One region of the Afipia massiliensis genome, then DNA from elsewhere that is predicted to be linked to it. Evidence: riboswitches for the same ligand, from Rfam matches in the RefSeq annotation. Region 1 holds a riboswitch; the other holds the start of a gene.
The links. A riboswitch is a leader RNA that binds a small molecule or an ion and turns the genes downstream of it on or off. The one in region 1 is predicted to bind S-adenosylmethionine.

Region 1 (15,436 bases):
GGCACATCGCCGTTGATGATGCGCAGCGCGAGACCCTCGACGATGGCGGTCTTGCCGACACCGGGCTCGCCGATCAGCACCGGGTTGTTCTTGGTGCGACGTGACAACACTTGAATCGTGCGGCGGATTTCCTCGTCGCGGCCGATCACCGGATCGAGCTTGCCGTCACGCGCGGCCTGAGTCAGGTCGCGGGCATATTTCTTTAGCGCGTCATAGGCGTTCTCCGCCGACGCGCTGTCGGCAGTACGGCCCTTGCGCAGCGCATTGATGGCGGCGTTGAGATTTTGCGGCGTGACGCCGCCCTTCGCGAGTAGGGTGCCCGCCTCGCTGTCCTTGTCGAGCGCCAGCGCCAGCGCCAGCAACAGCCGCTCCACGGTGACGAAACTGTCGCCGGCCTTGTCGGCGGCCTGCTCGGCGGCATCGAAGGCGCGCGCGGTCGCCGGGGCCAGATACACCTGCCCTGCGCCCCCACCGGACACCTTCGGCATCTTGCCCAGCGCATCCTCGGTAGCTTTCAGGATCGCGCGCGAATTCCCGCCCGAGCGATCGATCAGGCCGCCGGCCAGACCTTCGCTGTCGTCGAGCAACACTTTCAGGATGTGCAGGGGCGTGAATTGCTGATGGCCCTCACGCACGGCCAACGTCTGCGCCGACTGGATGAATCCCTTCACGCGGTCGGTGTATTTCTCAATGTTCATTCGGTTTCCCTCAGCCTGCCCTTCCGCCCCGAAGGCACGGAATTAGCATCTTCAATGGGTTTCCGCCCTCCCGCACCGATGCTCGGCTGGAGGCGGAGATGTCGCCAGCGCCACGGCTGGCTTGATCCTCATGTGGGAACCTAGTCCGCATTCGGAAAGAGGCCTGTCCCTCGAAATCGCCGGGTAGCGCGGGACAAAATCATGCCTTAGAAAACCACATGCACGGAACCCCCGCAGTCACCGTTAACGGTATCTATCGCTATCCCGTCAAAGGCCTGTCACCGGAAGCGCTCCCGAGCGTCACCCTGCGTGAGGGCCAGACGCTGCCGGCCGACCGGCGCTACGCCATCGAGAACGGCCCGAGCGGTTTCGATCCGGCCGATCCGAAGTATTTTCCGAAAAACCGTTTTCTGATGCTGATGCGCAATGAACGTCTCGCGGGACTTCAGACCCGGTATGACGACGCCAGCCACATCCTGGCCATCCACGCCAACGGCGCAGAGGCCGTGCGCGGCGATCTCGAAACGCCGGAGGGCCGCGCCGCCATCGAGACTTTTTTCACGGAGAATTTTGCGCCCGAGCTAAAGGGTCCGCCGAAGCTCCTCGCGGCTCCCGGCCACAGCTTCTCCGATGTCGCCGCCAAGGTCGTGTCGATCATCAATCTGGCCAGCGTCGCCGCCATTGAAACCGTCGTCGGACAGCCGGTTCATCCGCTGCGCTTTCGCGGCAATCTCTATGTCAGCGGCTGGCCGGCCTGGCACGAGTTCGATCTGCTCGGGAAAGAACTGAGAATCGGCAGCGTGCGGCTGAAAGTGATCAAGCGGATCGTGCGCTGCGCCGCCGTCAATGTCGATCCGGTGACCGCCGAACGCGACATGAATATCCCGCAGGCATTGATGCAGACATTCGATCACGCCGATTGCGGCGTCTATGCCGAGGTGATCACCGGCGGCAGCATTGCCGCCGGTGATGCAATCGCGACTCTTGAGGAACTCGTTTGAGTTCTGCGCCGTCAGCTTGACGGCATGACGTAGGCGTAGATACGCCCGCGCGAAAAGCTCGCCTCGGCAACACGGCGGCCGTAGTTGCCGGAGATCACGATCGGATTGCCCTTGGCGTCGATGCCGCTGACGACTCCGACATGGCCGCCGCGGCGGCCGCGTGACATGACGGCGATGGCGCCGACCTGCGGGCCGGAAATGCGCTGGCCGTAGCTCGCGAACGAACGCGCCATGTCCGAACCCGTGCCTTTGTGCCCGGATTTCTCGAGAACCATGTTCATGAAGCGCGCGCACCACAGACTGGCTCGGCTTGTGGGATTCCCGCTGCCGATATAACGCCGCGCTTCGGCGACAAGGTTCGATCCGCCGAAACCACCGAAGCCCTGCGAGGTCGAATTTTCGACCGGCGCCGCTTTGACAGAACGGCCGCGCCGCGCGTGATGACGAGTGCGGTGGCCATAATGCTTTTTGGCGTGATGCTTGGAATGGTGGGCGTGATAGTGCCGGCTTGCGCCGTGATGTGGCCTCGCCGAAGCCGGTGTCGCCATTGCGACGATTGCCACCGAACACAGCGCCAGCGCGGCGCCTCGAAGTGGCAGGCGAAATTTACGCGATACAGTCATCCAATAGTCCCCGTGACACCCCTGTGCCCCATCGTTCGCACGCGAACGACATACTGCAGTGCACAAAACGGGTCGATGTGACGAGAACAAGACGCGACAAGGCGCGCGCGGAGTCATTTCGCGGCGATAACGGGAAGATTTCGTGGCGAGAATGCGAACATACACGGCCACATTGGAGCCGTGAATATTAATCGCGGCGCGTGAGCAGAAACACGCCCTGCTCGCCGAACATGTTCCAGAACCACCACGGCGCATTGAGCCGCAGCGGCCGGCCATAGAGATCGAGTGCGACGGCGCGCTCCATCTTGACGTTGATCTCGTCGCAGAGCTGGACGAAATCCTTGATGGTGCAGAAATGGATATTCGGTGTGTCGTACCACGTCGCCGGCAGGTTGTCGGTGCGCGGCATCTGGCCCTTCACAAGCAACTGGAGGCGCATTTTCCAGTGGCCGAAATTCGGAAACGACACGATGGCGCTGCGCCCGATGCGCAGCAGGTTCTCCAGCACCACGCGTGGCTGGCGCGTCGCCTGCAAGGTCTGCGACAGGATCACATAGTCAAACGCGTCGTCGGGATAATTGATGAGGTCGGTGTCGGCATCGCCCTGCACCACCGCGAGCCCCTTGGCGACGCAGTGATTGACGCCCTCGCGCGACAGTTCGATGCCGCGCCCGTCGACGCCGCGCGTCTCCAGCAGGCGCAAGAGATCGCCCTCGCCGCAGCCGACATCGAGTACCCTTGAGCCGGGCTCGACCATTTGCGCGACGAGCAAGTGGTCGCCCCGATAACCGTTCTCGGTGACCGGAAGAACCGCGGTCGGTTTGAATGCCTGATCCTGAATCGTCATGCGGGCACTCCTATCTGCTCGCCGAGGTCAGGCCGTGCGCCGACGCGGCCGATTCCAGAAATGCGCGAGAGATCTCGATGAACTCGGGCACGTCGAGCAGGAACGCATCGTGTCCCCGGTCGGTCTCGATTTCCGCGAACGACACCCGCGCGCTGCCGGCATTGAGCGCATGCACGACCGCGCGCGATTCCGACGTCGGAAACAGCCAGTCGCTGGTGAACGACACCACGCAAAACCGCGTGCGCGTGCCGCGCCAGGCTTCCGCCAGCACGCCGTCATGATCGGCGGCGATGTCGAAGTAATCCATCGCGCGCGTCAGATAGAGATAGCTGTTGGCGTCGAATCGCTCGACGAACGACGAGCCCTGATGGCGCAGATAGCTTTCGACCTCGAAGTCCGCATCGAACGAGAAGGTCGGAACCTCACGATCCTGCAAACGCCGGCCGAACTTGCGATGCAAGGCGGCGTCGGACAGATACGTGATATGCGCGGCCATGCGCGCGACACCGAGCCCGCGGCGCGGATGGGCGTCGTCCTCGAAGTAGCGCCCGCCGCGCCAATCCGGATCGGCCATCACCGCCTGACGGCCCAGTTCGTGGAACGCGATGTTCTGCGCCGAATGCCGCGTGCTGCACGCCACCGCCAGCGCGGAAAACACGCGCTCGGGATAGGCCGTGGTCCACTGCAGCGCCTGCATCCCGCCCATCGATCCACCGACGACGGCGAACAGTTTCTCGATGCCGAGATGATCGAGCAGCATCGCCTGCGCCCGCACCATGTCGGGAATGGTGATGACAGGGAAATCCAGTCCCCACAGTTTGCCGGTTGCTGGATTTGTCGATGACGGACCTGTGGAGCCCATGCAGCCGCCGACCACGTTGGCGCACACGACGAAATAACGGTCAGTGTCGATCGGCTTGCCGGAGCCAACCAGCGTTTCCCACCAGCCGGGCTTGCCGGTGACCGGATGCACATTCGCGACATGCTGATCCCCGGTCAGCGCATGGCAGATCAGAATGGTGTTGGAGCGATCCGCATTGAGCTGGCCGTAGGCTTGATAGGCGATCTGGAACGGCGCGAGATCGATGCCGCAGTCCAGCCGCAGCGGCTTGTCCGCACCGAATTGCGCGACCAGCGACGACGGATGATCCGCCTCGTGCGCGCGCTCGGTGGACGCCGTATCACTCTTCAACGGTTTGACATTAACCATCTTGCTACTGGCCTCCTCAGAAGGTCGCGAGACCAACATCGGAAATCAGGCCACAAAAAACCCGGCCTGAAACGAGGTTCGGCCGGGATCACTTATGTCCCCGGCCTGTTTAGCGAGTTGTTTAACGTGGCTGCAAGCCGGCCGGCTCAAATGACCACGGAATGGCTAAGTTACTAATCACGAACGGCCTTTTCGTCAAGCTGCACCGCGAAAGCGCGGGCTGTCCCTGCCGCGGTTTGAGGCCGGAATTGCCAATGTTTTCTTTGCTTTCAGGCGCTCTCCTGCCTATCAATGCGCCCGTCACCTATCCCGTTTTCGACCAATTCCAGGCGGCCTTTGCGCCGCAAGCCGCGTTCGGACCCAAGTTGAACCGATGACCAAGCAACCGCCATCACTGCAGGACCTGCGCCGCGAAATCGATTCCATCGATGAGCAGGTGCATGGCCTCTTGATGCAGCGCGGCGACATCATAGACCGTCTCATCTCGGTGAAGAAGACGCAGGAAGTCGGCTCGGCGTTCCGGCCCGCACGCGAGGCCGACATGATGCGCCGGCTGGCGCAGCGTCATCGCGGCATCCTGCCGCTCGACACCGTCGAGAGCATCTGGCGCGTCATCATCTCGACGTTCACCTATGTGCAGTCGCCGTTCTCGGTGCATGCCGATCTGTCGGTCGGCGAATCCGCGATGCGGGATTCGGCGCGATTCCATTTCGGCTTCACCGTCCCGTTTCTCGCGCACTTCAATGCCGAGGCTGCGGTCGAAGCCGTGGCGAAATCCAAGGGCGATCTGGCGCTGATCTCGGCGATCAGCAGCCGCTCGCCCTGGTGGATCGCGCTGGAGCCAACAGCCGCGCCGAAGATCATCGCGCGGTTGCCGTTCGTCGAGCGCGCCGACCATCCGGCGGCGCTGCCGGTGTTCGTAGTCTCGCGCGTGGCGGCGGACGCAATGGTCACCGAAGTCGAGATGTGGAGCGTTCGCGTGTCCGGCTGGAGCGCGGATGTGGCGCGTGCGCTGTCGCCATTCTCCGAAATTATCGCCGTCCCCGATACGGCCTCCGATGGCGCCGCCTTGCTGATCTCGGTTCCGGGCCCGGGTGGTCTCGACAAGATCACCGCCGCGCTGGTCGCCGCCGGGGCCTCCGTGCGTTCATCGGCCCTCGTCGGGAGCCATGCGACGCGCTATACGGTGCCGCCGACCACTGCGTCCAAATAGTCTTTCTTTCGGAGTTTAAGTTGATGTCACGTCCTGTGCCGAAGCCGGGCATTCTCGATATTGCACCCTACACGCCGGGCAAAAGCGGCGCCGGGCTGACCGGCCGCGTGTTCAAGCTGTCCGCGAACGAGACCCCGCTCGGGCCGTCACCGAAAGCCATCGAAGCCTACAAGGCCGCCGCCGATCATCTGGAGGATTACCCGGAAGGCACTTCGCGTGCGTTGCGCGAAACCATCGGACGCACTTACGGCCTCGATCCCGACCGCATCATCTGCGGCGCGGGCTCGGACGAACTTCTCAATTATCTTGCCAACACCTATCTCGGTCCCGGCGACGAGGCGATCCACACCACCCACGGCTTCCTCGTCTATCCGATCGCCACCATGGCGAACGGCGCCGTCAATGTGATCGCGCCGGAGAAGAATTTCACCGCCGACGTCGATGCGATCCTGAATCTCGTGACGCCGCGCACCAAGATGGTCTGGCTGGCCAACCCGAACAATCCGACCGGGACCTATGTGCCGTTCGACGAGGTCAAGCGGCTGCGCGCCGGATTGCCGCCGCATGTGCTGCTGGTGATCGACGCGGCGTACTCCGAATACGTCTCGCGCAACGACTATGAAGCCGGCATCGAAATGGTCGCCACCCACGACAACACGGTGATGACGCGCACCTTCTCGAAGATTCACGGGCTCGCGTCGCTGCGCGTCGGCTGGATGTACGGGCCGGCCAACATCATCGATGCCGTGAACCGCATTCGTGGCCCGTTCAATGTCTCGACGGCAGCATCGGAAGCCGCGATCGCATCGCTGGAAGACCCCGAACACCAGAACCGGTCCCGCGTGCATAACGACACGTGGCGCACGTGGCTCACCGAAGAAGTCGGCAAGCTGGGACTTGAGGTGACGCCGAGCGTTGCGAATTTCATTCTGATCCACTTCCCGCAGGAAAAGGGCAAGACCGCGGAGGACGCCGACGCATTCCTCACCAAGCGCGGCCTGATCCTGCGCGCGCTGAAGAACTACAAGCTGCCGCATGCACTGCGCATGACCGTGGGCACCGAAGAAGCCAACCGTCTGGTGGTCGCCGCACTCGCCGAATTCATGGGGCAGAAGTGAACGCGCAACCGCTATTCGGGCGAATCGCGCTGATCGGCTTCGGCCTGATCGGTGGCTCGATTGCGCGTGCGGCACGCACCCAGGGGCTTGCAGGAGAGATCGTGACCACCGCGCGCTCGCCGGCGACCCGCGCGCGCGTGCAGGAACTCGGCATCGTCGATCGCGTGGTGGACACAAATGCGGACGCAGTGAAGGACGCTGACCTCGTCATACTGTCCATCCCGGTCGGCGCCTGCGGGCCGGTCGCGGAGGAAATTGCGCCGCATCTCAAACCAGGCGCAATCGTCTCCGATGTCGGCTCCGTCAAAGGCATGGTGCTGCGGGACATGGCCGCTCATCTGCCGAAGACCGTCCATTTCATTCCAGCGCATCCGGTAGCGGGCACCGAACATTCCGGTCCCGATTCAGGCTTTGCCGAACTGTTCATCAACCGCTGGTGCATCCTGACGCCGCCGCCGGACGCGGACCCGGCCGCCGTCGAGAAGCTTGCGGAATTCTGGCGCGCGCTTGGCGCCAATGTCGAAACCATGGGGGCCGACCATCATGACCTCGTGCTCGCCGTCACCAGCCATCTGCCGCATCTGATCGCCTACACCATCGTCGGGACCGCCGACGAACTGGAAGACGTGACACAGGCGGAAGTGCTGAAATTCTCCGCGGGCGGTTTCCGCGATTTCACCCGCATCGCGGCGTCCGACCCGACCATGTGGCGCGACGTGTTCCTTGCCAACAAGGATGCCGTGCTGGAGATGCTCGGCGCGTTTCAGGAAGATCTGTCGAAACTTACCCGCGCGATCCGCCGCGGCGACGGCGAAGCGCTGTTCGATCACTTCACCCGCACCCGCGCGATCCGCCGTGGCATCGTCAGTCTCGGTCAGGAAACCGCCGATCCCGACTTCGGCCGCAAGCACGCAAACCTTCCGAAGCCAGCGGACAAGGCGTAGGCCGGCTAAAAGCTCAGAAAGTCATGCGCGGGCTTGACCCGCGCATCCATCCTAAAAAACTTTTGAAAGGATGGATTGCCGGGTCAAGCCCGGCAATGACTGTTTCGTCATTGCGAGCGCAGCGAAGCAATCCAGTCATTGAAAAAGCAGGAACTGGATTGCTTCGTCGCTTCGCTCCTCGCAATGACGAGCAGAATTCAAAACAGCGGCGCGGTCTGCGCGATCCGCAAGGGACCGATAGAAATCACGCCTTCTGTGAACTTCAGCGGAAACGCCCGCGCGGGCTTGCCTTCCAGCGTCGAGGCCTGACCAAGCAGGTTGATGCCTGCAACCACACCGGCATTGGCATTCTTGCGTGCGACATTGCCTAATCCCGGAATCATCCGGTCGAGCGCGCCGATCACCTTGTTGACGTCCTGCGCGCTGACGCCGGGCGCGATGCGATCGACGGTCGATTGCGGCACGCCGTCCATCAACAGCTTGTCGATGCCGAGCTGCGACACCACCCGCTCGATCCCCGCGACCGTCATCGTCAGTTCGCCGTCGAGATACCCGGTCGGCGTGAGGGCGAGCGAACCCGCGGCAACCGCGATGGTCTCACCCTGCTGCACACGCGACTGGGTGAAATCGAGGCGGCCACCGGCGGCTTGAATTTCGCGAAAACGTTCCGGCCAGGGTTTCGGCGCGAAGTCCTTCAGGCCGCGCAACAGTGCGCGGATGTCCGCATCGAACGGCTCGACGAGAATGGGATGCAATCCCTGCAAGCTTCCCGCCGTCACCAGAAACGCCGTCTCCACCACCGGATTGTTCGACAGCGAGCCTTCCAGCAGACGCGTATGCAACTCGAGATGCTTTGCGCGCAACAAAGGCGTCTGCGCTGAACCGTTCATGCGATCGAGCGCCGGATCGTCGAACACCAGAGAGACGCGCTGCGGCGTGGGCAGACCGGAAGCGCTGGCGCGGCCCGTGGTCCAGCCCGCAACGAAGGACGGAGCCTCTCCTCTGCCCGCGACGGTCGCCGGTCCGGTGAATTCGGCGATGATCTTGGTCGGATCGTAAACCTGCGCGACGACCAGAATATCCTTCAACCGCGCAGTGAGCTGGGTCTGGTCGGCGGTCTGCGATGTCAGCGTCACCACCGGACTTTCGCAGCGAACCTCCATGCGGAACGGAAAGCCCGTAACCGAGCGGCTGGCGCACTCATAGGCGCGGCCGGATTTCGCCTCGCGCGTGCGCCATTCCTCGAATTTCTCGTCGACATGGGACGCGGCATAGAACCAGAACCCGCTCCACGCCGCGGCTGCGGCGAGGACCAGAACCGGCATTACGAAAACGGGCCAGAGGCGGCGCCGGGGAACGATGGGAGATGTCTGCATGACGGAAGCTAGATCACCGGAATCGGGCAATTGAAAGATGCACTTTTCGCGCAAATCCCTTTGAAGTCCAGAAGGTTGGACGTCCTTCGGTTGCACGTACGGAAGCAGACTGGTAGGCGTCATCTATCAGGTAACGCAATCATGGCCGCAAAAATCCTTTCAGAATCGGAGTTTCCCGAGGGCGACCTGTGGGTGTTCGGCTACGGATCGCTGATCTGGAAGCCGGGCTTCGCGTTTCTCGAACAGAAGCCGGCGCGGTTGATCGGCGAGCATCGCTCGCTCTGCATCTATTCGATGGTTCATCGCGGCACGCCGGAAAAACCCGGACTGGTGCTGGGGCTCGATCGCGGCGGAGCCTGCCAGGGCGTCGCGTTCCGGGTGGCGGCAACTGACAGAAAAGCGACCGTCGCCTATCTGCGCGAGCGCGAGCAGGTGACGGGCGTCTATCGCGAAGTGATGCGTTCGGTCTGGCTTCAGGGCGATGCCCGCCAGCGCGTCAGCGCGCTGGCCTATGTCGCCGACCGCAGCCACGATCAGTACGCGGGCCGGTTGACGATGGACGAGCAGTTACGGCTGGTGCGCCAGGGTCACGGCGCTTACGGGCCGAACGACGAATACGTCATCGCGACGGTGACCGCGCTGGAGGCACAGGGCGTTCGCGACGCCCCGCTGCATCGTCTCGCAGCGCTGCTGCATGGCGAAGCCGCCCTGCACCGTCACACCTGATCGGTTGCCACTCAGGACCGGACGGACGCGGCCACCGGCGCGGAAAAGCCGATCAATCGCACCTGCTCCTCGCGTCCCGCCTTTACCAGCCGGTCGGTCGCCTCCTCGATGGCGGCCTGCATGCGCGCGGTGAACTCCTGACGTTTGAGGCCAGGCGGGATCGGATCCAGAAACTCGATGACAAGCGTTCCGGGGTAACGCATGAAGGTCCGGCGCGGCCAGAACAATCCTGAATTCAGCGCCACAGGAATGCATGGCACGCCGGCCTCGCCATAGATCAGGCTGACGCCGCTCTTGTAGTCGGGTGGCGCACCGACAGCACGCCGCGTCCCCTCGGGAAAAATTAGGAGCTGACGGCCGCGCTGGATTTCGCGGGCCGCGCGCTTGGTGATGTCGATCAAGGTGCGTCCGCCGGCTTTGCGATTGACGCCGATCATGCCGGCCTTGCTGAGATACCAGCCGAACAACGGCAGCCAAAGCAACTCGCGCTTCAGGATGTAAAGCGGCTCGTCGAAAAATTGCAGCAGCGCGAAGGTTTCCCAGGTCGACTGATGCTTCGATGCGGCGATCAGCGGGCCTTTCGGGATTTTGTCGAGGCCGCGATATTCAACCTTGGTGTTGCAGATGATCCGCATCCACCAGATGCTCGTCTTCCCCCAGTTGGTCGCAATCCAGACGATGCCCCAGCGCGGCATTGCGTAGGTCGGAAGTCCGAGCAGCACCCAGAACGCCAGATTCAGATAGAAAACGATATTGTAGAGCAGCGACCGCAGAAATACCGAAACCATCGATGAACCCGGTTAGTTGGCGGACGCGGTGGCCGGTTTTGAAGGGGATGGGGGCGCGCCGATTTCCGGCATGCCGCCCTGCCCTACGCCGCCGAAAGCAACCCGCGTCTGCGCAAAAAGATACTTGGCGTATTCCGATAGCAGGAGCCGCAACGCCGCGCCACTCGTCCACCACGGCTCCTCGCGCCACTTTTCGCCGACCACGGCAAACGGAACCAGTTCGATATCGGGCATCGAGTGGGACAATTCAACGATCGCACGCGGCATGTGATAGTTCGATGTCACCACGATCAGCGAGTGAAAGCCGCGCTCCGTCGCCCAGCGCCGCGTCTCCGTTGCATTGCTGCGGGTGTTGACGGCGGAGCGATCCAGATCGACGCAGCAGGCCAAGAGGCGCTGGCTGTCGGGCAATGTGCGCTGAATATCGCTGTAGCCGCTGGTCGGATGCACGCCGGAAATCAGGAGCCGGCGGCCATAGCCAACCGACAGCAATTCCAGCGCATCGGAGACGCGCGACGATCCGCCGGTGAGCACCACGATGCCATCGGCATTGCGTGACGGCTTCTCCTCGGCCGGCGGCACCCGCGACAGGAAATCGACGAAGCCCAGCCCGATAAACAGAAGGATGCCGGCAGCCGCAAGCATCACCACACGATGGCGCAAGCGCCCGCGCGTCGGCGTGACATCGTAGCTGTGTGAGGTCTCGGACAATCTCAACTCGCTCAGGCGCATCAATGGAGTGCTACCCGTTCCTGCATCAGTCTATCGCAAAATCCGGCGCGGCTGTGGCCTCAAACGTCACCAACACCATGTTTTGACGCGTGGTTTCACTCTAGCCCACTCCTGCCCGCTCGAAAATGCGCTCAATCGATTTCCTCGAGGGTTGCAAAAAGCGTCCGCCGCGACGCCCACGCGGTCACCGCGGCAATCAGGAGGGTCTGGGCGGCAAGCACCAGATAGCCGGAAGCCGGCAGCGCGAATGTCCCGAGCAGTGCGGCAAACTGATCGCCGACCGGCGTGCCGGAGAACCAGCTCGCGATCGATTCCGAAAAGCCGAATGTCAGCATCGCGGCCAGCCCGCCGATCAGGCCGCCCTCCAGGCCCAGCCGCAGAAAATGGCGCAGGAAGCGGTTGGCGATATAGCGGTCCTGCGCGCCGACGAAATGCAGCACCTCTACGATTGGCCGGTTGGCGGCCATTGCGCCGCGCGTCGCGAACGACACCGAGATCACCGTCGCCACGATCACGAGGATCAGAATGCCGGTGCCCGCCAGCACGATGGCCCCGGTCATCGAGCGCATCCGCTCGATCCAGGCGCGATGATCGTCGATGGTTGCGGATGGAGCCGCCTGTGCGACGCTGCGGCGCATGGCCGCGAGATCCGGCGTCGCCCCCGGCGCGATGCGCACGACGATGACGCGTGGAACGGGCAGGTCGTTGAGCGACAATCCGGTGCCCAGCCACGGCTCAAGAAGTTTGGCCGACTCGTCCTTGCTGAAGGGGCGCACTTCCAAAATACCGGGCAGCGTCCGCGTGGCCTCGGTGACGCTACGAATGTCACGCTCGATGTCGCGCCCCGGCGAAGGTCGCAGTTGGATCGTCAATTCGCTGGACACGTCGGATTGCCATTGGGCCGCCGACGACCGCACCAGCAGCACCGCGCCGGTCGTCATCGAGGCGAGATACGTCATGATGGCCACGACCGCGATCAGCGCGCGCCCGGCGATCGAGCCGCGCGGAACGATCGGCGACAGGTTTCGCGCACTCGCCGCGACTTCCGACTTGCTGTCGCCCAGATCCATCATGATCTTGCGGTCATCAATCATAGATGTGCAGCCGCGATTCATGCAGCACCATGCGCCGCGCCTCGTATTGATCCATCAGCGCGATGTCGTGGGTCGCGATGATGACGGCGGTGCCGGATTTGTTCAATTGAATGAAAAGGCTGAGCAGCCGCCGCGCCAGTGACGGATCGACGTTGCCGGTCGGCTCGTCCGCCAGCAGCAGTTGCGGACGGGCGATCACCGCGCGTGCGATCGCGGCGCGCTGCTTCTCACCGCCCGACAGGATCGGCGGCAACGCGTCCATCCGCTTGCCGAGCCCGACCCAGTTGAGAAGGTCGATGACCTCCTTGCGATAGCTGGATTCGCTGCGCCCCATCACCCGGAACGGCAGTGCGACGTTTTCATAGGTCGTCATGTGATCAAGCAGCCGGAAGTCCTGCAGCACAATCCCGATCCGCGAACGCAATTCGGCGCGCGCATCCTTGTCGAGCAGCGACACGTCCTTGCCGAACAGATTGACCAGACCGCGCGTCGGCCTCAGCGACAGGAACAGCATGCGCAGCAGCGACGTCTTGCCCGCGCCGGACGGCCCGGTGAGAAACTGGAACGAGCGGGCAGGAATCTGGAAGGTCAGGTCGCGCAGAACCTCCGGGCCAAGCCCGTAACGCAAACCGACATTTTCGAACCGGACCAATCTCAGCTCCGTTCGACATGACCGATGGAGACGCTGCCTAGTGGTCCGATTCTAATATTCGCATCCCGTTTCAGTTGGCACCTATGCGAATGTTAGAATTGGAGGACCACTAGCAAATATAAAGTTCTGGTGGAGTTTTGGATTTGACATTCGCGTTGGGAACCCGCTGTCAGCAGGGGCGAATGTCAAATCCACTCCACCAGGATGTCTCCGGACACCCCCGTCAGCCGGCAACCGCCGGGGCGGACGCCATAAACGCTTTTGAGGCCGTTATGGTTTCCGATTCGTTAACGGACGCCGGATAGCATCTAGTGGTCCGATTCCGGCATTCGCATTCCCTCGCTGCAGGCACCTTTGCGAATGCCGGAATCGACGGACCACTAGTAGGCATAAGCTTCTGGTGGAGTTTAGGATTTGACATTCGCGATGCGGATTCGCGGTCGCTGGGTCGCGAATATCAAATCCACTCCACCAGACGCGTTCACTCTGGCGATTCGTCCATGCATATCGTTTGTCCCAATTGTACGACATCCTACGCGATCGATCCGGCCAATTTCAGCGAGGCCGGACGCCGGGTCCGGTGCGCCCGTTGTCAGGAAGTCTGGCTCGCGGTGCCGCAGGAACTCGCGTCCACCGCTGCCATGTCGCGGAACGACATGGACGATACCCGTCCGCAGGACGGTTTTGGACCGCAAAACGATGCGGCAGGCGACTGGCGCGAGGACAATGCGCCGCACGTCGAGAGCCCGTCGATTTCCGCCGGATGGCCCGAACCTGAGGCCACGCAACCGGCTGCCGAAGCAGACGGGAACTGGACCGCACTGGCCCGGCAGGAGGCGATGACCGAGGCCGCTCCGGCCAAATCGTCCCGGTTCAAAAAACTTGGCGCCTCCGTCGCGCCCTTCCTGAAATCGGCGAACTGGGCCAAGGCCCTGCCCGGCGTTCTGACCCTGCCGACCGTCTGCGTAGCGCTCGGCGCGATGGTGTTCGGCCTGACCGCTTGGCGCACCGACGTGGTGCGGGTACTGCCGCAGACTGCGGCGTTCTTCAAGATGATCGGCATGGGCGTGAACCTGCGCGGCCTCGCCTTTGAGGATCTCAAGATCAGCACCGAGACAGTGAACAACAAGCCGGTCCTGCTGATCGAAGGTGCGATCGTCGATGTCACGCGCAAGTCCGTCGAGATTCCCCGGCTGCGATTCATCGTGCGCGACGCCAAGGGTGCGGAAATCTACGCCTGGAATGCCGTGCTGGAGCAGCCGGTGCTCAACCCCGGCGAGAAGGCCTGGTTCAAGACGCGGCTGGCCTCCCCGCCGGCGGAAGGCCGCGAAATTGCCGTGAGGTTCTTCCACAAGCTGGACATTGCGTCCGGAGGAACCTGAATGTCGCGCGTCCTGATCGCAGACGACGAAGAGTCGATGCGCCTGCTTGTGGCGCGGGCGATCGCCATGGATGGCCATGAGATCGTCACCGCGGAAGACGGCGCCGAGGCGCTGGAGATTCTGAACCGCGACAACGGTGCATTCGATCTTCTGCTCACCGACATAAAAATGCCCGTGATGGACGGCATTGCGCTGGCGCTGGCCGTCGCGCGCGACTTCCCGCGGCTGACGGTCCTCATGATGACGGGCTTCGCCGATCAGCGCGAACGCGCGTCCGGACTGGAAGCGATCGTCCACGACGTCATCACCAAACCATTCGCCGTGGCAGATATCCGCACCGCGGTCGCGGATGCACTGGCCTCGCGCGCCCCCGACTAAGTCACTCCGCCAGTTGCGGCGCGGCCTTGCCCGAGCGCAACGTCAGCCGCGTCAGAATGAAGGCCGCAACCGCGCACATCGCGATGGTCGCCACCATCGGCATCGCCGTGCCGTCGAAGAAAGCGCTGGCGACGACGATCATCACAGCACCCGTAATCATCTGCAACGTGCCGCCCAGCGCCGATGCCATGCCGGCAATCGGCCCGTGATCCTCCAGCGACAGCACCATGGTGGAGGGAATCACGAGTCCCAGCCATGCATTGGCGATGAACAGCATCACGACGAGCACAATGAGGCTGTCGACACCGGCAGCGGTCACCGCGAACAGGGCAAGCGTCGCAACTGTGAAGCAGGTCACCGCCACCGACACCACGCGCGTGATGCCGAAGCGCGACGCCAGATAAGCACTGAACTGGGAGGCGCCGATGAAGCCGATGGCGTTCACCGAGAATGTCAGGCCGTACTGCGTCGGCGTCAGGCCGAAGTGGCCCATATAGATGAAGGACGAGCTGGCGAGGAACGCGAAAAAGCTCGCCATGCCGAAGCCGCCGATGAAGGTTAATCCAAGGAAGCGCCAGTCGCGGAACAGCTCACCGAAGCCGTCAAGCACGCTGCGGACGCTGACCTCGACCCGCTCCTCGGGCGGCCGCGTTT
Region 2 (15,436 bases), 410 kb from region 1:
TGTTCTCCCGCCAGCCCGTTGCGGGGAAAATTAGCCCGGACGCACAGGCGAGCGAACCTGCTCCGGCGTTAGGCCAGGCGATCCCTTGGCCGCCTGCTCGGCCTCACGGATCAGCGCGACGATACGCGCGGACAACGGCGCCTTCAGCCCATGACGCTGGGCGAGCGCAACGATCAGGCCCTGCAGGTGATCGATCTCGGTGCGGCGGCCGCGCTGCAGATCTTCCCACATCGACGAGCGGGCTTTCGGGTCGATCTTCACCATCGACGCGGCGATCTTCGTAAACAGCGCGTCGGGCAGTTTCAAGATGAACGGCGTGAAAGATGCAGGCAGTGGCGTCGTCGATACCGGCGCAATGCCCTCGGCCTTGATCACCGCCAATGCCTCGCGCATCTGATCTGCAAACAGCACGCGCCAGGATCGCTGTGCAAGCTGATCGCGCAGCGGCAGGCCGGACAGCGCATTGAGCGCGTTGTTCAGATTGACCAGCAGCTTGCCCCATTGCACGCCTTCGATGTCGTCCACACCGCGGAAGACGAGTTCAGGCGTCGAGAGCAGTTTCGCGGTCTCAGCATCGTCCTTCTCCAGTAAAATATCGCCGGAGGTGGCGCGATGAAAATGCCCCTCGCCCATCGACAGCACATTGAACGGCACCATGCCCGCGAGCACGTCATGATCCGGCATTGCCTCGCGCAGTACCGAAACGTTGCCGGTGCCGTTCTGGAGACTGACGATCACGGCATCCTTCCTGGCGCGTTGTGCGATCAGCTCCGCGATCTCGGCGGTGTCGTCGCTCTTGACTGTAACGAGGATGATGTCGGCATCTGCAAAGATGGCCGGGTCACCGGACAGCTTGATCTCCGCCGATGACAGGCGATGCTCGATGCCCTCAAAGCTGGTGACCTTCAGCCCATTCCGGTTGATCTCGTCGATCACGCGCGGCCGTGCCAGCAGCGACACTGCGTGGCCGCCGGATCGCAGCATACCGCCGACGAAGCAGCCGATGCTGCCGGCTCCTGCGACGCAGATGGATTTCGATGACGTCATGGCCAGCCCACCCGATGAGTAACGGGGCGGAGCGTCGCCTAAACCTTGCGGAATGGCAACGCGGGACCGTCGAGCTTGCGCAGGCCCGGCTCGCGGCGTTCCAGCCACCAGCCATATTGCTTGGGCCAGGACGCAAAGGTGCCATCGCCGATTTCGCCCTTTGTCTCACGCAAGGCCAGTTCGGCGTGCAGCGGCCAGTTCGGATCGAACAGCGCCTCGCGTCCGATTGCAACGAGATCGGTCCTGTCTTCCGCGATAACGTCCTCCGCCTGTTGCGGATGCAGAATAAGGCCGACAGCCATGGTGGTGACTTTCGTCTCGCGGCGGATCTGCTCGGCAAACGGCACCTGAAAGCTGTAACCGCGCGGAATGCGGGCCGCGGTGGCCGATCCCATCAACCCGCCGGACGAGCAGTCGATCACGTCCACGCCGCGCGCCTTGGCCTCGTTCACGAAGGCAACCGAGTCGGAGATATCGATGCCGCCGTCGATTCCGTCGACGGACGAAATGCGCACGAACAACGGGCGGCCCAAAGGCCAGACCGCACGCACCGTCTCGATGATCTCGAGCGGATACTTCATGCGCCCGGCACGGTCGCCGCCATAGGCGTCGGTGCGATGATTGGACAGCGGCGACAGGAATTCATGCAGCAGATAGCCGTGCGCGCAATGAATCTCGAGCACATCGAAATCCGCCTCCACCGCGCGCAGCGCGGCGAGACGCCAGTCCTCACGCAACTTTTCCAGATCTGATTCAGTCAGTTCGTGCGGCATCAGCCAGCCGTCGTCCATCGGAATGGCGCTCGGCGCGACGATGGTCCACGGCTTGTCGCCGCGCGCATGATCTTCGGCTGTCAGCGCCGCGTTGCCGTACCACGGCCGCTGCATGCTGGCCTTGCGCCCGGCATGCGCGAGCTGGATCGCAGGCACCGAGCCGTTGTCACGAAGGAACGCCGCGATCCGCTTGAGCGGTCCGATTTGTCCGTCATGCCACAGACCCAGATCGCCATGGGTGATGCGGCCCTCCGCGGTAACGGCGGCCGCCTCCGTCATCACGATGCCGGCTCCGCCTTGCGCAAACTTGCCGAGATGAATCAGATGCCAGTCATTGGCGAGGCCATCGTCAGCCGAATACTGACACATCGGTGAAATCACGATTCTGTTTTTCGCAGTGATGCTGCGCAGTGCAATCGGCGTGAACAAGCGGGGCTGTGACATCAGGCCTCTGTTGGCTGGCTAAGGTTGGCTGGATTGGATTGATCGCCAACTTAGCAGCCTGATGACGAAAGCCAAGCAAGCAGCCATGCGCCTCATCGGGGCGCACATGCGCCGCGCGACTTATTCTGCCGCTTGCGGAGGCCACGGCCGATCCGGCCGATAGAACAGCGCGAGCTTCAGACTTTCGGCGATCCGCTCGGCCTTGTCGCGAAACACCGCACTGCCTGCTTCGTCAAACATTTCAGTGCATGTCTCGTCGAACAGTTTCAGCCACGTGGCGAACAATTCGGGACGCATCCCGGCCACCGCGAAGTGCTTCATGACCGGATTGCCCTTGTAGCGTCCGCTGGTCAGCATGACCGACGACCAGAACGCATACATTTTTTCCAGATGCGGCTGCCAGTCGCCGGGAATGGCCGTCTCGAAAACCGGTCCCAGATCGGGTTCGCGGCGCACCTTGGCATAGAACGTGTCAACGAGTTGCCGGATGGTGTCTTCCGAAACAGAGCTGTGTTTTTCCGCGGCAAGTGTCATGCGACGATCCACACCACCACGACACCCAGAACCGTCCAGACCAGTGAATTGATCAGCATCCGCACCAGATTGCCGTGCTCGTCCGAGCCCAGCGCATTGCAGGCAACATTGCCCGGCAGCAGAAACGGCCAGGCGATCGCATCACTTACAGAGATCGTCTTGCGCATCGGAGCGCTCCTTCGACATTGCACAGGCAACATACGGGAGGCCTTGCCTTAAAGCAATATTTAAAATATATCTTTAAAAGCATACGCGAGGCCACCATGCGACTGACGACATATTCCGACTATGCCCTGCGAATGCTGATGTATCTCGCATTGAAAGAGGATCGGCTGGCGACGATCGCCGAGATCGCAGCCAGCTATGACATTTCGTCAAATCACCTGATGAAGGTGGCTCATCAACTGGGCGTCGCGGGGTATGTCGAAACCGTGCGCGGCCGCGGCGGCGGTTTGCGGCTGGCAAAGCAGCCGGAAACCATCCGTCTGGCCGACGTGGTGCGTTACACCGAGCCCGACATGGCCATCGCGTCGTGCTTCCAGCCGCTCGATGTCCCCTGCGCGATCGGCTCGTGCTGTGTCCTTCGCAGCGCGCTGGCGAAAGCCCGCGACGCGTTTATGAATGTTCTGGAGGGTTACACGCTGACCGATCTGGTGCGGCCCCGCGCGCGGCTGGCGGGCCTTCTGGGCATTCCCGACGCTGCGTGATTGGCGCAGTGGATCGCTGAAAACTGGAGCGGGCGAAGGGAATCGAACCCTCGTATGCAGCTTGGGAAGCTGCCGTTCTACCATTGAACTACGCCCGCGCGGTTCCGACCTTAGCCACACCCTGCGCCGCACCGCAAGATGGCAGCCATCGCAGGATTCGGGTGGCGAACGAGACCAAAAAGCGCAAGATTCTCCAAGTCGTGTGAATCGCGGTCATGACAGACTGGAACGCAGTATGACGATGGGTTTTGCATTGTTCGACACGGCGATCGGGCGCTGCGGCGTCGCTTGGGGCGAGCGCGGCCTCCTGGGCGTGCAACTGCCGGAAGCCGACGACACCAGAACCCGCTCACACCTCCTTCAGAAAGCTCCCGGAGCCCGCGAGATGATGCCACCGGCGGAGGTGCAGAAGGCCTGTGCCGCCATGGCGGAACTGCTGGACGGCGAAGCACGCGATCTGTCGTTCATCGCGCTCGATACGGAGCGGCTGCCCGCCTTCAACCGCTGCGTCTATGACATCGCCCGGACCATTGCACCCGGCGAAACCTTGACCTATGGCGACATCGCAGCCCGCCTCGGCGACAAGCTGCTGTCGCGCTCCGTCGGCCAGGCGCTCGGGCAAAATCCGCTTCCGATCGTGATCCCCTGTCACCGGGTGCTGGCGGCCAACGGCAAGACCGGCGGCTTTTCCGCCAATGGCGGCGTCACCACCAAGTTCCGGATGCTCGCCATCGAGCGCGCCAGGATCGCCGGCGCCACTTCCGACGATGCGCCGATGCTGTTCGACCCCGGCTTGTCGATTGCCCCGCGACGGCGGCGGGGATAAAATCGATCCATGCACGCCCGACCGCTGTTGCAGAGCCCGACCCTGTCCGTGATCAACTACCGGTGCACCATGGGACCGGGCGATGCGTCGTTCCTCGAACAGCACACGCACCACTCGCTCTCCTATGTCCGCAGCGGCAGCTTCAGCTACGACACCCGCGGCCGCAGCCACGAACTGGTCGCCGGATCGGTGATGGTGGGCCATGCCGGCGACGAATATACGTGCTCGCATGACCATCACGCCTGTGGCGATGAGTGCCTTTCGTTTCAACTCTCGCTTTCCCTCGCGGGCGACATGGGCGTTAGCAAAGACGCCTTGCGTATCGCCTGCGTGCCGCCGACGCCGGAACTCATGGTCTATGGCGAACTGGCGCAAGCCGCCGGACGCGGCGACAACGACATCGGGGTCGACGAGGCCGCAATGCTGTTTGTGAGCCGGTTCATCGAAACGACATCGGGAAAAACACCGACGGTAACGCCCGCGACGGCGCGCGATCGCCGCCGCGCCGTCGAAAGCGCGCTGTGGATGGACGCTAACGCCGATCAGACTGTCGATCTGGAGACGACCGCAAAGGCGGCCGGCGTCAGTCCGTTCCATTTCCTGCGGCTGTTCTCGAATGTGCTCGGGGTGACGCCGCATCAGTATCTGGTTCGCGCTCGGCTACGTCACGCAGCAAGGCTTCTCGCCGACGACGCGCGGTCGATTACCTCGATCGCGTTCGACGTCGGGTTCGGCGACCTGTCGAACTTCGTGCGAACCTTCCATCGGGCCGCCGGCGTGTCCCCTCGCCGGTTCCGGGACGCTGCGCGTGGCGACCGCAAGATTTTCCAAGATCGGCTCAAGGCTGCCGCCGTAGGGTGATTTCCATCGCAAGGGAGATCACCATGTACGACCATATCGGACTGAAAGTCAGAAACCTCGACGCCAGCGTCAAATTCTATACCGCCGCGCTCGCGCCGCTCGGTCATGTCCTCTGTTCGCGCGACGACAGCGGCGCGGGATTCGGGCCGAAGGATGCACCGGCACTTTGGCTGCATCTGTCGAAAGAGCCGGAAGGGCCAGGCGCCCATGTCGCGTTCCGTGCCGCCAACCACGACGCCATCAAGGCCTTCCACACCGCGGGACTGAAGGCCGGCGGCCGCGACAATGGCGGCGCAGGCCCGCGTGCGGATTACAGTCCAACGTATTATGCAGCTTTCCTGATCGACCCCGACGGCAACAACGTCGAAGCCGTGTGCACGTGAAGCCGACCAACCCGGAGAATGCAACATGGCTTCCATTCAGAAAGAATTCGACGTCGGCTCCCCTGCACAGGACGTCTGGGACGCGGTACGTGATTTCGGTGCGGTCCATACCCGGCTTGCACCCGGCTTCGTCACCAATGCAGTCATGGATGGCGACTCGCGACTGGTGACATTTTCAAACGGCACGAGCGCGCGCGAGCTTCTCGTCGATTGCGACGACGCCAAACGACGACTCGTCTACGCCGTGATCAGCGAGCGCATCAAGCAACACAGCGCTTCGGTGCAAATTCTTGAGAATGACGATGGCCGTAGTAAATTTATCTGGATCGTCGATGTCCTGCCGAACGAAATTGCGCCCTACATCAGCGGGCAAATGGATCTGTCCGTTGCTGCGATGAAGAAAAAACTTGAAGGCGGCTGACACCAGATCAAAGGCCAGCACTCATCGCACGAGAAACTGCCTGCACGACGATCGCACCGCGCTCCCTGAATGCGGCGCGATTAAATGTTGGCTCGCGCACCAGATGCAGACAAAACTTGGCTAAATGCTGCGCAAATTTGAAACACAGTCTTCCCTTTAACCTTACCCAAAACCTCAAGGGGATGATTCAATAATTCCACATTTGTGACCGCTCCGTAACGCTATCACTTCCGCGTCTGGGGACAGCGGAGGTGATTCTTATGAGGGTTTTCAAGCCTGCGGAAATAGAGGCCGTTGCGACGTTCGGGCAGCGCAAGATGGCACCTCGCGTGTGCATCATCGATCCAAAACGGCACATCCGCACGTTTCTGGCAGACGCCCTCGACGAACTCGGATTCATCGCCAGTGAATGCACGGCAGCGGCGGAACTCCCGACGTTGCTGGAGCAGCAATTACCCGATCTCGTTGTTCTTGGCATGCCGAACGACGGCGTCGAGGCAGGAAACATCCTGAAAATACTGGTCACAAAAATGTTCGACGGCCAGGTACTGCTGATCGGCCCGCGCGATTCTATCATCGTGAGCGCACTTCGCCAGCTCGGGGAAGAGACGGGAATCGCTATGCTGCCGCCGCTCGCCACGCCGTTCAGCGCGGATGGTCTGCGGGCAAGCGTCGCTACATTGCTTCCGCATAAAGCGCCTCCAAGCCCACCTGTCGATGTCGCAGAGGCACTCAAGGCCGGCTGGCTGGAACTGTGGTATCAGCAGAAAATCGACGCCCATACGCTTGCGCCGCGCGGCGCCGAGGCGTTGGTCCGGATGCGCCATCCGGCGTGGGGTGTCGTGCCTCCCGCGTCCTTCATTCCCGACTCGAAGGACCCACAGTTCAAGGGACTTTCGGATTTCGTGGTGAGCCGCGCGCTCGAAGACTGGCACTATTTTATCGGCCAGCACGGCCCGGTGGACATTTCCATCAATCTGCCGCTCGGTTTTCTCGAAGATCCAGCATCGGTCAGCCGGCTGTGCCGCCAGATTCCCGATCATCCGGCATTCGGCGGATTGATCGTCGAGGTCAAGGCAGCCGAGATCATCCGGAATCTCGATCTCGCGATCGATGCAGCCAAGCGCATGCGATTTCACAACATCGCCATCTCGATCGATGACCTTGGAGTCGACTGGCCATCTCTCTCGGAGTTGAAGAATTTTCCGTTCGTCGAGATCAAGGTCGATCGGGAGTTTGTCACTGGCTGTGCGGACAATCGCCTGAAGCAGACGGTGTGCCGCAGTATCCTTGAGTTGGCGGACCGGGTCGGCGCGCGCACCGTCGCCAAGGGCGTGGAGACCAGGTCGGATCTGGTTGCGACCCATGAGATGGGATTCGACCTGGCGCAGGGTTTTCTGTTCGGAAAGCCCGCCAATGCCAAGAAGTTCGCGCGCTCCGCATTGTCGCGCCCGGTCACCGTACTCGAATGAGGATACTCATTCAGCGGCGACGGCTCGCGGGCCCCAGTTGGTCAGCCGAACGGCTGCGGCGGCGAGAACACCAAGCAAAATCATGGACACCGCCGCTAGCCAGAAAAACTGCGTACTGGTTGCACCTTGCGACATCAGCCACCAGCCGCCGGCCATGACGAACGCGAGCCGCGCCGTCTGCGCCAGCACCGGCCCGGCCACACGCGCCGCACCTTGCGCTGAAAAATAGAGCGCGATCGCCAGGCCACCGAAGGAGAGAAACGGCCCAACGATCGAAAGATACTCGCGGCTGGCGGCGCGCACGGCGGCATTGTTCGTGAAGATGTTCACCCATACGTCGGGAAAAATGGCGAAGAAGCCACCGACCAAGCCGACAGCCGCGAACGACACACCGCCTGCGGTCCATGCAATTCGCCGTGCCCGCGCGATACGGCCAGCCCCGATCGCCATTCCGATCATCGGCACCGACGCGATGCCCACGGCAAACGCCAGCGACGTCAGCATGAACTCCAGACGCGCGCCGATACCGTAACCGGCCAGCACCTCGGTTCCAAAATTCGCCAACAAGTGCGTAAAGATCGTGACCGTCAGAACGATCTGCAGCGGCGAAAAACAGGCAATCGCTCCCACCTGCAGGATGTCATAGAACATGGCGCGCTGAAACCGGAAGCCCTTGAAAGACAGCTTTACGCGGCTGCGGCCCGACAACAGATACCACGCCATGATGGCCGCTCCGATCGAGAACGCCACCAGCGTGCCGGCCGCAACTCCGCGCATGCCGAATGCCGGCACTGGTCCGAGACCAAGACCCAGCACGCCGCCGAACAGAATCTGAAAGAATGCCGAATTAAGAATGATCGCCGACGGCAGTTTCATGTTGCCGGTCCCGCGCAGCAACGCCGCCAGCGTGTTCATGATCCAAGGCAGTACCGCGCCGCCAAAGAAGATCTGCGAATAGCCGATAGCCTCGCTCAGAACACGACCGCTGCCGCCGAGCGCGGCAAACAGATACGGCCCGAAGATCAACATCCCGATCATGAAGGTCAGGCCAAAGCAGACGCCAATCATCAGCGCATGCACCGCAAGCGCAGATGCACGCTCGGCATCGTCGGCGCCAAGCGCACGCGCGATTGCGGATGCGACACCGCCGCCCATCGCGCCGCCGGACATGGTCATCATCAGGATAACGAACGGAAACACCAGCGCCATCGCCGCGAGCGGCTCGACGCCGAGACGGCCGATATACGATGTCTCCGCGATGGCGACGCACGTGCCCGCCGTCAAGGCGACGACGTTGGGAGCCGCCAGTTTCAGCAGCGTCGGCAGGATCGGGCCGTCGAGCAGCGGATTCTTTCGCGGGCCTCTGACAGGCGGCAGCGGCGGCTTCTGCTCCGCCTGCACCACAGGAATTTCGGCGGCTCCAAGTTCGGACATGCACTCCCCGGTGCGACGGTCTTTTTAGAATCTCAGCAGCCGTCTTTGCCGCTCACAAATATCAAAATTGCACACCACAATAGGCGCGGCGCAGCGGACTATGTCCCCAACAGAGTGGCGGCATCGGCCATCGCCAGAGGTCTGTCGCCAAGCAACCGGTCGGCAATCACGCCATCGCCTCCGCCGGGCAGGACAGTGAACGGGTCCTGCGCGGTCAGCCGGTGATCGACGACGAGCTTTGAGAGCAGCAACCGGCGCGCATCGCCGCGCATGGCATGAATCCGACTGCCTTCCCAGGCGAACGTCACCGCGCTGGCGACGTGATAGAGCGTGCTGGTGGCGCGTCGGGCTTCGGCTTCGTTCTCGGACCGGCCCGCCACATCGCGAGCAAAACCGATGGCCTTATCACTCAGGTTGCGGAGACGATCGCGCCAGCCTTGCGGAATGCCCGACGCCTCGTTGATCCGTGCATGCAGATCGGCTCCGAGGGCAGCTTCCGCGCCATGGCGGCCGACGGCGCGCTTCAGTGTATCGAGAGCCACGATGTTGCCGGTGCCCTCCCAGATCGAACCGAGATGCGCGTCGCGCAGCAATCGCGGCGTTGCGAATTCTTCGATGTAGCCGATACCCCCGCGCATCTCGAGCGCCTCGCCGCACACCTTGCGGGCATCGCGCGTGGCGCGATACTTCAGCGTCGGCGTCAGCACGCGCAGCAATGCCGCCGCATCCTGACTGCCCGCTTCGGCACGATCCAGCGCGTCTGCCGTGACGAAACTCATCGAGACCGCCTGTTCGGTCGCGAGCATGATTTTCATCAACTGTCGGCGCGCCAGCGGCATATCGACGATGCGGCGGCCGAACACCACGCGGTTGTTCGCCACTGTATTTGCATCGTGATGCGCACGGCGCATCAACGCCGCCGACTTCACGCCGTTGGACAGCCGCGACCAGTTGACCATCTCGGCCATCTGCACGAAGCCGCGATCCAGTCGCCCGACCGCATAGGCGATTGCACCCTCGAGCTTGATCTCGCCCGACGCCATCGAGCGGGTGCCGAGTTTGTCCTTGAGACGGACAATGCGGTAGTGGTTCGGCGACCCATCGTCGAGCCGCCGCGGCATCAGAAACAGTCCGACGCCCTGCGTGCCGCCGACCGCGCCTTCCGGCCGCGCCAGCAGCATCACCACTTCCGCGTCCGCATTCGAGCAGAACCACTTCTCGCCGTGCAGCCGCCAGTGATCGCCTTCCTGCACCGCTGTGGTGGTCAGCTTGCCGACGTCGGAGCCGCCTTCCTTCTCCGTCATAAACTGACCGCCCTGGGTCAGTTTCGCCATGTCGGTTTGCGTCAGGCCGTCGAGATACTTTGCCTTGAGCGCATCGTCGCCGAACCGCGACAGCAGGCGCGCCGCGCCGTCGGTGACGTTGATCGGACATCCAAGCCCGAACTCGGCCTGATTGAACAGGAACGTGAAGGCATGCTTGGCCACGGCGGGGTAGGTGTCGGACCAGCCGAGAATACCCTTGCGATGCGACATCGCGTGGATGCCGAACTCGCCATAGGCCGCGCGTTCAAGCTCGCGATAGGCCGGATGATATTCGATCCATTGCCGGTCGTTGCCGAAGCGATCACGCTGATGCAGTACGGGACCATGCTTGTCGGCAAGACGCGCGCACTCGTCGAGGTGGCCTCCTGCGAGCGCACCAAGACGGTCGAGATGCGGTTCGATATGCTGAAACAGCGCTGCGGGCAGATAGACACGCAGCAGATCGGCGAGGATCGGATCGGCGCGATAGAAATTCATGCCCGACGTGTCAGGCGCGATCAAACCGACTGCGGATTTCGAGCCGGTCGTCGAGGCCGACGTCTCTGCAAGTGGTGTTTTTGCGGTGGCAACCATGGCGTTTCATCCCTGCCGGGATCTCTCCGGTTGTTTTCAGGAATGATCCGGTATTTGGATGCTAACGGCAAGCAGGCCCGGGAGCCGCTGACGACATGGGAGAAATGTGCGGCAAGAGGACTTAATTCGCAGAGCGGAACTTACGTCCGGAAGTGCTTCGACAGCTTGAGGCCCTGCCCCTGATAGTTCGACGCAATGCGCTGACCGTAGAGCGCGTCGGGGCGCGACAGCATTTTCTCGTAAACCAGCCGTCCGACGATCTGACCGTGTTCGAGAATGAACGGCACTTCGCGCGAGCGCACTTCCAGCACCGCGCGCGAGCCCTGCCCGCCTGCCCCCGCATAACCGAAGCCGGGATCGAAGAAGCCTGCGTAGTGCACGCGGAATTCGCCGACCAGCGGATCGAATGGCACCATCTCGGCTGCGAAATCCGGCGGCACCTGCACCGCTTCCTTGGATGCGAGAATGTAGAACTCGCCGGGATCGAGGATCAGGCTGCGATCCGGCCGCGCGCGGATCGGCTCCCAGAATTCACCCACCGTGTATCCGGCGCGGCGATCGACATCGACCACGCCGGTGTGGCGCTTCGCACGGTATCCAACGAAACCATCGGAACCTTCACCGGACAGGTCGACGCTCAGCGCCACGCCGCCGACGAGATCGGCCTCGTCACTGTCGACCAGCCGCTCGGCTGCGTGCAGCGTGTGCAGTTCATCGGCATCGAGCAACGGATGACCGGTGCGGAAACGGATCTGCGACAGCCGCGATCCCTCGCGCAACAACACCGGGAATGTCTTGGGGCTGATCTCCGCATAGAGCGGGCCGTGGTAACCAGCGGCGATCATGTCGAAGCGGCGCGTGCCGTCGGCGATCACGCGGGTGAACACGTCGAGGCGGCCGGTGGAGCTTTTCGGATTTGCCGCGGCCTGAATTGTCGGCGGCAGCGCAAGGCTTTCCAGCAGCGGCACGATATAGACGCAGTTGGTTTCCAGCACCGCGCCATCGGAGAGATCGATCTCGTGCAGCTTGAGTTCATCGATGCGCTGCGCCACCGTCATGTCCGGCCCCGGCAGGAAGCTCGCGCGAACGCGATAGGCAATCGACCCGAGGCGCAGATCGAGACTGGCCGGCTGGATCTGGCTTTCAACGAAGGGATATTCAGGCAGGATCAGGCCGGCATCGGCCATCGCCGCAATCATGCGGTCGGGCAGAATTCCTGTCGCGTCGGGGGCAAGTGTGAAGGCCACGGGCTAGTCCTCGGCTACCAGATGATCCGGCAAAATAAGCATTTTATCGGTTATCCGATGGGGTGCTTGACGGAAAGACCATGCGGGATTAAGCCTAGGACTTATCCCGTGGTCATTTGAGCCGGCCGGCTTGCAGCCACGTTAAATAACTCGCTAAACAGGCCGGGGACAGTGTGATCCCGGCCGGTTATTTCCAGAAATGGAAATTTTTTCCAGGCCGGTTTTTTTGTGTCCATCGTGAGGTGGCCACGATGGAGTGCACATGTCCGAGACCAAAACACCTGCGGCCAATCTTTCCGGAAACAAGCCGCTATCCCCGACCCGCAACTATCGCCCCGAAACCCGCCTCGTGCATTCCGGCACGCTGCGCTCGCAGTACGGCGAAACCTCCGAGGCGTTGTTCCTGACGCAGGGGTTCATCTACGATACCGCCGAGCAATGCGAAGCACGATTCACCGGCGCGGATCCCGGTTTCCTGTATTCGCGATTCTCGAATCCGACGGTCTCGATGTTCGAGCAGCGCATGGTCGAGCTTGAGGGCGCCGAGGCCGCACGCGCCACCGCCACCGGCATGGCCGCGGTCACCACGGCAATTCTCGCTCCGCTGAAATCCGGCGATCACGTGGTCGCGGCGAAGGCGCTGTTCGGTTCCTGCCGTTACGTCGTGGAAGACCTGCTGCCGCGTTACGGCATCGAGTCCACGCTGGTGGATGGCCACGATCTCGATCAGTGGCAGAAGGCGATGCGGCCGAATACCAAGTCGTGCTTCCTCGAAAGCCCGACCAATCCGACCCTGGACGTTGTCGACATCGGCGCTGTCGCCGAGATCGCGCATCGCGGTGGTGCCCGGCTGATCGTGGACAACGTGTTCGCGACACCGATCTGGCAAAGCCCGCTCGCGCTCGGCGCTGACGTCGTGGTTTATTCAGCGACCAAGCATATCGACGGTCAGGGCCGCTGCCTCGGCGGCGTTATCCTGTCGTCGGAAGCATTCATCCAGGAACACATCCATACGTTCCTGCGCCAGACTGGTCCGGCGATGTCGCCATTCAACGCGTGGGTGCTGCTGAAGGGACTCGAAACGCTGAGCATTCGCGTGAAGGCACAGACCGAGACCGCCGGCGCAATCGCCGACGCGCTGGCAAAGCATCCGAAAATCTCGCGGTTGATCTATCCGGGCCGCGCCGATCATCCGCAGGCCGCGATCGTGAAGAAGCAGATGCGTGCGGGCTCGACGCTGATCGGCTTCGAGGTCAAGGGCGGCAAGGCGGCGGCGTTCCGCACGCTGAACGCGCTGAAGCTGGCACGCATTTCCAACAACCTCGGCGACTCGAAAAGCATCGTGACCCATCCGGCGACCACGACCCACCAGCGTCTGACACCGGAAGCGCGCGCCGAACTCGGCATCAGCGAAGGGTTCATCCGCTTCTCCGCAGGATTGGAGCATCAGGACGATCTGATCGAGGATCTGACCGCCGCGCTGGAGAAGGCGTGACGCACGCTTCATCTCATGCGTGGATAACTCCACGCATGAGAGCCAGTTGGGTGCCTACATCGGCCGATATGTCATGACATTGCTCGGAATGTTGACGCCCGCCTTCACCTGTCCGACCGACTTGATGATGGTGTCGCCGAGCAGCTGAGCAAAGCAGGCATAGCCCCAGTCGTTCATGTGCAGGCCGTCGCCGATCACGAACTTGTCGAATGGCATTTTATCAACCTCGTGCCACTGCCGCATGACTTCGAAACGCGGAAACACCGACACGTTCTTGAGCCTGGCGACTTCGCCGATCAGCTTCACCATCCGCCCGGCGTTCTCGGTTTTTGCAGTCACCGCCGGCACATATTGCGGATCGATCAGCACGACATCGATGCCGCGGGCCTGAAGGCGCGCGACGCCGTCTTCCACCAACGCTGCGGTAGCGGCAATGTCGCTGGCGTTGCCCTTGACGACGGTGTTGGTGCCGAGTTGCCAGATCACGAGATCGGGGTCCGCATCGAGAACGGCCGCATCGAACCGCTTCATCATTTCGGGCGCATCCTGTCCGCCCATGCCGCGATTGATGATCGTGATGTCGGACGTCGGAAACTTCCGGCGCAGCTGATCGGCAAGCCGGTTCGGATAGGTATAGGCCGGCGAGGACGTTCCGAACCCGACCGTGGTGGAGGAGCCGAACGCGACGATGGTGACCGGTTCATCTGCAGCGATCCGCCGCGCAACCCGAGGCAGCGATCCCGAAATGTCCTTCAATCCCTTGGCGGGCAGGCACGGCACGCGGGTGAAAATATCTCCCGCAGTGCTGGCCGCGCTCTTCGCCGCTTCGACAGCCTTGGTGGCAAGCCCCTTTTGACTTTTTTGCAGTGAAGCAGCGTCCGGCGGCGTGGCCTGCGCCAAAGCGGAGCGCGCTGCGAGCGAGCCAAACAGCATCGCCGCCACACCCACAGAACGCATACTGAAACGCATCAACGTTGAATCCTGAGCTCCGCCGGATTGATGCGCGACGCTTCCACGACCATGGCCGCCAACGCACGGCCGATACAATCGTGGACACGTTTCGCCATTCCGTATCCGTGGACCGAACCGAACAGGTCGAAATCACCGGCATCGTTCCAGTGCCGCATGATCGAGAACCGGTCGAACATCGGTACCTCGTACTGCTGCGCGACGACCCGCATCGTATCGTTATATGGCCCGACCGAGAGCATCGTTTCCATACGTGGATTGTACTGGAGATTGATCAAGAGCACGTCGGAGCCAGATTTCTGCAATGCCTCGACCCCGGCGTCGAGTGCCGTTCGAAAGTCGTCGGGATCGACCGAGCGTATCGCATCGACAGTGCCGGTCTGCCAGATCACCAGATCCGGTTTCTGATCCGGCGGCAGCTTGTCCATCATCTGGCCGAAACCCTGCGCGGCTTCCGCAGCGGTTTTCTTCGGCCGCAACTCGGTCCTGACATTGACGGTCACGCCCGCAAGAGCTTCGCGCAGCGCAGCCTCCAGACGAGAGGGATACGACATGCTCGCGCCGTCAGATCCAGGCAATGTCGAGGAGCCGCTGCCGGCGACAAGGATGTCCAGCCGCTTCCTTGTCTTGATCGCATCAGCGACTTTCGGAAGCGCGCTCTCGGTCGCCAGGAGATAGGCGGGCACCGCGCAGCCGGGAGCGCCCTCGGCGTGCGACGGAGTCGCCACCAGAAGAGCCGCAAACAGACCTGCAACCAGTAGTGCTTTCATGACCCGCCTCCGGCAAGGTCGGCGTCGCTTTCCGCGGCTTTCGCACGCTTGTCGCTCTTGCTCGTCTCGCTCTTGTACCACGAAAACAACGACGCCGCGGCAGACATGATGACGACCCCCGCGACGCTGACAAGGAAATGCATCCATGCCCCGCC

Region 2: another riboswitch for S-adenosylmethionine. It lies ahead of YH63_RS05860 (O-succinylhomoserine sulfhydrylase); the one in region 1 lies ahead of metX (homoserine O-acetyltransferase MetX).

What each region holds. Positions count from the first base shown of each region.
Region 1 is NZ_LBIA02000001.1:817,140-832,575, forward strand. It holds gene clpB (ATP-dependent chaperone ClpB) at 1-698, opposite strand, end outside; gene YH63_RS03725 (MOSC domain-containing protein) at 917-1,699, shown strand; gene YH63_RS03730 (TIGR02594 family protein) at 1,711-2,322, opposite strand; gene metW (methionine biosynthesis protein MetW) at 2,510-3,169, opposite strand; gene metX (homoserine O-acetyltransferase MetX) at 3,180-4,379, opposite strand; SAM riboswitch at 4,468-4,547, opposite strand; gene YH63_RS03745 (chorismate mutase) at 4,753-5,592, shown strand; gene hisC (histidinol-phosphate transaminase) at 5,616-6,710, shown strand; gene YH63_RS03755 (prephenate/arogenate dehydrogenase family protein) at 6,707-7,654, shown strand; gene YH63_RS03760 (DUF2125 domain-containing protein) at 7,852-8,979, opposite strand; gene YH63_RS03765 (gamma-glutamylcyclotransferase) at 9,172-9,756, shown strand; gene YH63_RS03770 (lysophospholipid acyltransferase family protein) at 9,768-10,544, opposite strand; gene YH63_RS03775 (YdcF family protein) at 10,557-11,189, opposite strand; gene YH63_RS03780 (cell division protein FtsX) at 11,408-12,370, opposite strand; gene ftsE (cell division ATP-binding protein FtsE) at 12,363-13,022, opposite strand; gene YH63_RS03790 (zinc-ribbon domain-containing protein) at 13,523-14,404, shown strand; gene YH63_RS03795 (response regulator) at 14,405-14,782, shown strand; gene YH63_RS03800 (multidrug effflux MFS transporter) at 14,784-15,436, opposite strand, start outside.
Region 2 is NZ_LBIA02000001.1:1,227,981-1,243,416, forward strand. It holds gene YH63_RS05795 (2-dehydropantoate 2-reductase) at 31-1,047, opposite strand; gene YH63_RS05800 (NADH:flavin oxidoreductase/NADH oxidase) at 1,086-2,264, opposite strand; gene YH63_RS05805 (group III truncated hemoglobin) at 2,385-2,798, opposite strand; gene YH63_RS21580 (hypothetical protein) at 2,795-2,965, opposite strand; gene YH63_RS05810 (RrF2 family transcriptional regulator) at 3,062-3,505, shown strand; tRNA gene YH63_RS05815 (tRNA-Gly) at 3,530-3,603, opposite strand; gene YH63_RS05820 (methylated-DNA--[protein]-cysteine S-methyltransferase) at 3,741-4,331, shown strand; gene YH63_RS05825 (helix-turn-helix domain-containing protein) at 4,341-5,192, shown strand; gene YH63_RS05830 (VOC family protein) at 5,216-5,575, shown strand; gene YH63_RS05835 (SRPBCC family protein) at 5,601-5,996, shown strand; gene YH63_RS05840 (EAL domain-containing response regulator) at 6,257-7,468, shown strand; gene YH63_RS05845 (MATE family efflux transporter) at 7,475-8,902, opposite strand; gene YH63_RS05850 (acyl-CoA dehydrogenase family protein) at 9,001-10,800, opposite strand; gene YH63_RS05855 (2'-deoxycytidine 5'-triphosphate deaminase) at 10,941-12,047, opposite strand; SAM riboswitch at 12,146-12,225, shown strand; gene YH63_RS05860 (O-succinylhomoserine sulfhydrylase) at 12,310-13,542, shown strand; gene YH63_RS05865 (SGNH/GDSL hydrolase family protein) at 13,597-14,511, opposite strand; gene YH63_RS05870 (SGNH/GDSL hydrolase family protein) at 14,511-15,281, opposite strand; gene YH63_RS05875 (OpgC domain-containing protein) at 15,278-15,436, opposite strand, start outside.